One region of the Streptomyces sp. Je 1-4 4N24 genome, then DNA from elsewhere that is predicted to be linked to it. Evidence: riboswitches for the same ligand, from Rfam matches in the RefSeq annotation. Region 1 holds a riboswitch; the other holds the start of a gene.

The links. Region 1 has a riboswitch for cyclic di-AMP ahead of SLV14N_RS10125 (M23 family metallopeptidase). Riboswitches for the same ligand answer to the same signal wherever they lie in the genome.
Region 2: another riboswitch for cyclic di-AMP. It lies ahead of SLV14N_RS21825 (M23 family metallopeptidase); the one in region 1 lies ahead of SLV14N_RS10125 (M23 family metallopeptidase).

The regions. Positions count from the first base shown of each region.
Region 1 is NZ_CP110836.1:2,393,253-2,396,770, reverse strand. Features, by position in the region: gene SLV14N_RS10130 (pitrilysin family protein) at 1-833, shown strand, start outside; cyclic di-AMP (ydaO/yuaA leader) riboswitch at 1,042-1,197, shown strand; gene SLV14N_RS10125 (M23 family metallopeptidase) at 1,210-2,010, shown strand; gene SLV14N_RS10120 (GntR family transcriptional regulator) at 2,274-2,963, shown strand; gene SLV14N_RS10115 (HPr family phosphocarrier protein) at 3,314-3,518, opposite strand, start outside.
Region 2 is NZ_CP110836.1:5,000,288-5,003,805, forward strand. Features, by position in the region: gene SLV14N_RS21815 (PP2C family protein-serine/threonine phosphatase) at 1-533, shown strand, start outside; gene SLV14N_RS21820 (DUF2332 domain-containing protein) at 780-1,913, opposite strand; cyclic di-AMP (ydaO/yuaA leader) riboswitch at 2,199-2,353, shown strand; gene SLV14N_RS21825 (M23 family metallopeptidase) at 2,365-3,477, shown strand.

The sequences.
Region 1 (3,518 bases):
GCATCGACGCCGCCGCCGTCCGCGCCTTCTACGACGCCCATGTACGGCCCGCCACTGCCACCGCCGTCATCGTCGGTGACTTCACCGGCGTCGACCTCGGCGCGGCGCTCGCCGACACTCTCGGTGCCTGGAGCGGCTCCACGGCCGAGCCGCTGAAGGCCTCGGCGATCGTCGCCGACGACACCGGCCGGGTGGTGATCGTGGACCGCCCCGGTGCCGTCCAGACGCAGCTGCTCATCGGCCGGATCGGTGCCGACCGGCACGACCGCGTGTGGCCCGCGCAGGTCCTCGGCGCCTATTGCCTGGGCGGCACCCTCACCTCCCGTCTGGACCGTGTGCTGCGGGAGGAGAAGGGCTACACCTACGGGGTGCGCGCCTTCGGCCAGGTGCTCCGCTCCACCGCCCCCACCTCCCCCGAGGGATCCACGGGCGCCGCGCTGCTCGCCATCAGCGGCTCGGTGGACACCGGCTCCACCGTCCCGGCCCTCGAGGACCTGTGGAAGGTGCTGCGCACCCTCGCGGCAGAGGGGCTGACGGACGAGGAGCGGGATGTCGCCGTGCAGAACCTCGTCGGGGTCGCTCCGCTGAAGTACGAGACCGCGGCGGCCGTCGCGGGCACCCTCGCCGACCAGGTGGAGCAGCAGCTCCCGGACGACTTCCAGGCGCAGTTGTACGCCCGCCTCGCGGAGACCGGCACCGTCGAGGCCACCGCCGCGGCGGTCAACGCCTTCCCCGTGGACCGGCTGGTGACGGTCCTGGTGGGCGATGCGGCGCAGATCGCCGAGCCGGTCAAGGCGCTGGGCATCGGTGAGGTGACCGTCGTCAGCGGCTAGCCCCGTATGACGGAAGGTCATCTGCAGACCGTGCGGCTCCCGTGGTGCTTGTCAGCCACGGGAGCCGCCGTATGTCCGGTTTATTGCGGCTGGTGCCCCGGTTCTTGTGGCATCCCGCACAAAAAAGCGGTTCTGTTTGCCGATTGAAAGTTGCCCCGTTTAGCGTCGGTCCGGCTGTTCGTCACAAGTCCGCCACAACAGTGGCACCGGACAGCCATCGCCGAGTCCCCGTACGGCGCGAGCCAGGGGAGCCGGGGACCCAAACGTCCCTTGGGGTGAATCGGCCTCCTCTCCGAGGAGTCCGTAGGAGACCTTCCTGCTCCGAACCCGTCAGCTAACCCGGTAGGCGAGAAGGAGGGAAAGGACAAGCCAGCACATGGCGTTCATCCGTGCCACCGGGAAGCACCGTCGCGCGAGCCGTCCCGTTCGGACGACCCGCAACGTCGCCGGCATAGCCACCCTCGCGGCCGGCGGTGTGGTCGCCTCCGTGGCCTCGCCGGCGCTGGCCGCGACGGACGAGGCGCGCCCCCACGACACCGGACTGCAGCAGGCCGTCGTGCTGGGCGACGAGCTCGCCAACCGTGTCGAGGCCCAGGCCGACGCGCAGCAGGCCGACGCCGAGGCCGCCGCGGCGAGGGCGAAGGCCGAGGCCGTCGCCAAGAAGCAGGCCGATGAGGCCAAGCGGCGTGCCGAGGCGGCGAAGAAGAAGGCCAAGGCCGCCCATGAGGCCAAGGTGCGCGCCGCCCGCGACGCGGAGCGCAAGCGCCTCAACGCCTTTGTCGCCCCCATTGGCGACTCCTACGTGTCCACCGCCTACAAGGCCTCCAGTGGCCTGTGGTCCTCCGGCAGCCACACCGGCATCGACTTCCACGCCGCCTCCGGCACCAGCGTCCACGCGGTCGGCTCGGGCACCGTCGTCGAGGCCGGCTGGGGCGGCTCGTACGGCAACAACATCGTGATCAAGATGAACGACGGCACGTACACCCAGTACGGCCACCTGTCGTCGCTCGGTGTCTCGGTCGGCCAGCAGGTCACCCCGGGTCAGCAGATCGGCCTCTCCGGCGCCACCGGCAACGTCACCGGCCCGCACCTGCACTTCGAGGCCCGCACCGGCGCCGACTACGGCTCGGACATCGACCCCATCTCGTACCTGCGCGGGCACGGCGTCAACGTCTGATTCCCGGCCTCGCCGGCGGCGCCCCGTACGGGTCCTGCGCCCCACGCCGAGCGTCCCTCCGGAGCCCCGGTCCCACGGCCGGGGCTTCGGTGTATCCGGAGTGCGGTGGGTACGCACCGGATACGCCGGTGCCCCGCGACTTCCGGCCAAAAAATATCCATGAATATCCCGAGGCCGTCGGAAAAGCCGTGCCGGTCGAATAGAGTCACGGAAAAGTCGCCGACCGGCGGCGTTTTCAGGGGATTACGGCGGAGGCACGGAAGATGCGAGGCCATATTTCCGCGCATGCGGTGTGCACGGCGATTCGCGACGACATTGTCTCCGGTGCGCTGGCGCCGGGGAGCCGGCTGATCGAGGAGATCCTGGCGGCCCGTTACGGCGTCTCCAGAGTGCCGGTCCGCGAAGCACTGCGCACCCTGCAGTCCGAGGGCTTCGTCACCACCCGCCACCACGCGGGCGCCTGCGTCGCCGAGCCCACCGAGCAGGAGGCCGCCGATCTCCTCGACGTCCGCGCCCTGTTGGAGCCGCTGGGCGCCGCCCGCGCGGCCGCCCGCCGCAGTCCGGCCCACCTGAAGGTGCTCCGCGGCCTGGTACGGCTCGGCCGCGAGCGGGCCCGGCACGGCAACCCCGCGGATCTGCGCCAACTGGACGGCTGGTTCCACGAAACGCTGGCCCAGGCGGCCGGCAGCCCCAGCCTGACGGCGCTGCTGACCCAGTTGCGGCGCAAGATCGAGTGGATGTACGCGGTGGAACTGCCGCCCCGGGCCGGCGAGTCCTGGGACGAACACGGCGCGGTGCTGGACGCGGTGGCCCGTGGGGACGCCGAACGGGCGCGCGCCCTGATGGCGGCTCATGTCGAGCGCTCGCTTCCGGTCTACCGGCTGCGGCTCCCCGCCAAGGCCGAGGTGAGGGATCCGAAACCGCCCGTCAACACGGCACGCGTCCGCCCTTAACAATCGCCCCGTATACAAAGAAGCGCGGAATTTGCTGCGCCCGCGCATAGCGGTGCTTTATTCGGCGCCCGATCCTGCATTTGGTGTGCCTATTTTTGCCGCACTGCATGTGCTTAATGGTGTGTGCATTTCCTGGCGGAACCCGGACGGCGGTCACCCCGGCAATTCCGCGCCCCCTCCCCGCGGAATGCGCGGCGCCGTATGCGGCATTGCCGCGCAGACCCACCGGGCGCGGCGGACCGTCACCCCCACTGGCACCGCGGATACCGGCCCAGCAAAACGGCCCCGCCGCGGCAACCGATTCGGTCACCACGGCGGGGCCGCCGCAGACGGCAGAAGTCCTGGCGGACTCAGACGGTCTCGGGGAGCTCCTCGAGGCCCTCGGCCACGAGCTTGGCCAGACGGTCGAGCGCCGCCTCGGCGCCCTCGGCGTCGGAGGCCAGCACGATCTCCTCGCCGCCCTGGGCGCCCAGGCCGAGGACCGCGAGCATGGAGGCCGCGTTGACGGGGTTGCCATCAGCCTTGGCGATCGTCATCGGGACGCCGGAGGCGGTG
Region 2 (3,518 bases), 2.6 Mb from region 1:
TCGGCGCCTTTCGCGAGGCGGCGGAACAGGAGAGCACCTTGGGTGCGGTGGCGGGGCGGCTGGAGCGGGCGCTGCAACGGGAGGGCGGGCGGCGCAACGGGGTGGAGCGGACCGAGGGGTTCACCACTGCCGTGCTGGCCGAGATCCCCGCCGACGGGCAGTCCGTGCTGCGGGTGCTCAACCGGGGCCACCCGCCCCCGCTGCTGCTCACCCCGGACGGCGGTCTGCGCGAGCTGGCTCCCGCGGCGCCGGCGCTGCCCCTCGGGCTGGGCGAGATGGCGAGCCGGCCGGACCGGCCGGACGAGACGTTCTTCCCGGCCGGGGCCCTGCTGCTCTTCTTCACCGACGGGGTGACCGAGGCCCGGGACCTGCTCGGCCGCTTCTACAACCCGTCGAGCAAACTGCGCGGCTGCCGCTTCCCCGGCCCGGACGTCCTCCTGGACACCGTCGTCGAGGACGTCGCACGCCATACGGGCGGCGCGCCGGCCGACGATATGGCGCTGCTGGCGGTGCAGCGGCCGATGGGGGCGTAGGCGTCGGCGTTCGTAGGGGCCTGGGGGCGACCTACGGGGCGGGGCCGCGGAGGGGCGTGGGCGCTGCGTACGGGAGCCGGGGCGCGCGTAGGGGAATCGGGGCGCGCGTACGGGAATCGGGGCGCGTCCGGGGCCGGGCTGGGTGTACGGGTCGGGCCGTGTGTATGGGAGGCCGTGTTGCGCGTACGGGGTATCGGGCCGTGTGTATGGGAGGTCAGGTCGCGCGTACGGATATCGGGGCCGCGCTCAGCTCCCCGGGATGTCCGTCGCCCCGGGGAGGCCGTGCAGGCTCTGGCCGTGCGGGCCGGTGAGTGCGACCGGGTGCCCGTCGAGCGCGAGGGTCAGCAGCAGCGGGTCGTCCGGGCGGGGCGAGTGGTGTGCCGGGCCGGTGATCCAGGGCAACACGGAGTGGTGCTCGTTGGAGATCCAGTGGCCGCCGCCGGGCCGTCCGTCGAGCAGAGACCGTACGAGCCGGGCGAACTCCTCGCGGCGGGCGGGCGGGAGGTAGGTCAGCACCGAGCTGTGGAAGATGACCAGCGTCGCCTCGGGCGGCGCCTCGGCGGCGAGCGCGGGCAGCTCGTCGAGCAGATCGCCGCGCACCATCCGCGGCCGCGGCGCCGGCCGCACCGCTTCGACGGCCGCGGACAGCCGCGCCGTACGCTCCCCGTCGCCCGGCCATACGAGCGCCTGCAGCCAGCGCAGATCATCCGGTTCGGCAACCGGGTCGAGCGGGTCGAGGTCGATGCCGGCCCGCCACACGATCTCCGGCATCCGGTCGGGCAGCTCGTCGGCGGCCCCTCCCGTACGGCAGGTGAGCTCCAGCGGGCTCTCCGGCGCCCCCAGCTCGGTGCGGAGGGCGCCCGCCCGGCGGCCGTCCCCGTCCTCGCCGTCGGCCTCGTACCGGTAGCGATAGCGGTCGGGGTGCAGACACAGTCCCGCGGACGTACCGGCCTCCAGCAGCGCCAGCGGCTGCGGCAGACGGGCGAGCAGCGGCAGCAGGGTGGCGCAGCGGGCCGGTTCGTTGGTCTGGGTGGCGCGCTGCATGATCACCGTGCGTACCTCGTCCCAGTGCCGGATCGTCCACTCGCGCCAGCGCCCGTACGCGGCCTCACCGCGCGGGCCCGTTTCGGCGTGCGGGCCGTCGAGATAACGGACGGCGGCGAGCAGGAGATTCGGCTGCTGTTTGTTGCCGGCGGGCAGCGATCCCGACAGCAGGTCGCAGAGCTCCGCGTCCTGGCTGATCCGCGCGCTCAGCTCCTCGTGCGCGTCCGACCGGCCCCGCGCCTCCCGCCAGGAGAACTCCCGGTACCGCTCCGCCACTCCCCACGCGATACCGGCAGCACGTCCGGCGTTCCCGGTGTTCCCGACGTTGACGACCATGATCCGACGTTACTGCTCTCACCCTCCGTAATTGAGGGGCACCCCTCCGCATAACGACTGGTGCACAATCCGCGCGAGATCGTTTAGCGCCGGGCGGTCAACTCGCCCGTTTTGTGGCCGTGGTGGCCGAAAAAGTCCATGCCACAGCTTGTGCTGAGCCGATAAGGATTCGTGGGAACGCTTGGAATTCGGTCGCCATCTCTATTACTGTCCGATAACGCAGCGCGGTCGTCCCAGCCGTCGCAAGAGGCGGCACCGCGCGCCGACGCCGAATCCCGCACGCGCTTTTCACGCACCCCCAAGCACTTCGAACTGCACCAAGGGAACCGGGGAACCACTTCCTTGGGGTGAATCGGACGCCCTCCGCCAGCGGGCGCCCGTAGGAGACCTTCCTGCTCCGAACCCGTCAGCTAACCCGGTAGGCGAGAAGGAAGGAAAGGAGTGCGCCTCCGTGGCGTCCAACAGGCCTGCCCCCGAGTCTCCGTCCGCCTACGAGCTCGATGACCGAGGTGCCTTCCCCGGCCCCGGTGCCGATGACGGCGACGGACCGTGGGAGGAGTGGAATCCCACCGAGGAATCCACCCGTTCCGTCCGCGGCAAACACCGGGTGGCCAAGCAGCGCGGCGGCGGACTCGCCCGCAGCGGCACCGTCCTGGGTGTCGGTGTCATCGCGGCGGTCGGCGCGGGCGGAATGGCCTCGGCCGAGGACCGTCCGCCGGTGCCGATCTCGATGCCCGACATCGGCGGGATGGCCGACGACCTCTCCGAAAACCTGCCGGACGCCAAGTCGCTTCCCGGCATCGGCGAGCTGATATCCGACGAGGACTCCGCATCCGCTGTCGCCGACGACGCGGCTCCTGCCGCCTCCGGGCCGCTCACCCGGGCCACGCAGGCGAGCGCGGACACGGGCGGCGGCACGGGCGCCGGTGAGGCGCTGCGCAGCCGCATCCTCCAGCAGGCTGACGCGCAGCAGGGCGCCGCCGAGCAGGAGGCACGCGACACCGCCGAACAGGCCGCCGTCCAGCAGGTCGCAACGGAAGCCGCCGCCCACCAGAAGTCGGCCGAAAAGGCCGCAGCAGCCAAGAAGGCGGCCGAGATGGAGGCCAAGCGCAAGGCCGAGGAAGCGGCCCGTCAGAAGGCGGAGGCCGAACGCCTCGCCAAACTGGCGAAGAGCTTCATCGCCCCCGTGTCCTCCTACACGCTCACCGCCAGTTTCGGCCAGGCCGGCGACCGCTGGGCCGCGGACCACACCGGACAGGACTTCGCCGCGCCGACCGGCACTCCCGTCAAGGCGCTGCACTCCGGCACCATCACCCAGGCCGGCTGGGCCGGTTCGTACGGCTACCGCATCGTCCTCACCCTCGACGACGGCACCGAAGTCTGGTTCTGCCACCTCTCCTCGATGGTGAAGACCTCCGGCAAGGTCAACACTGGCGATGTCATCGGCCGCGTCGGCGCCACCGGCAATGTCACCGGCCCCCACCTCCACCTGGAGGTACGCCCCGACGCCGGCGACCCGGTCGACCCCATGCCGTGGCTCCGCGACCACGGCATCAATGTGTGAGCGACTGCCTCAGCGTGTGACTGGCTGCCTCAGCGTGTGAC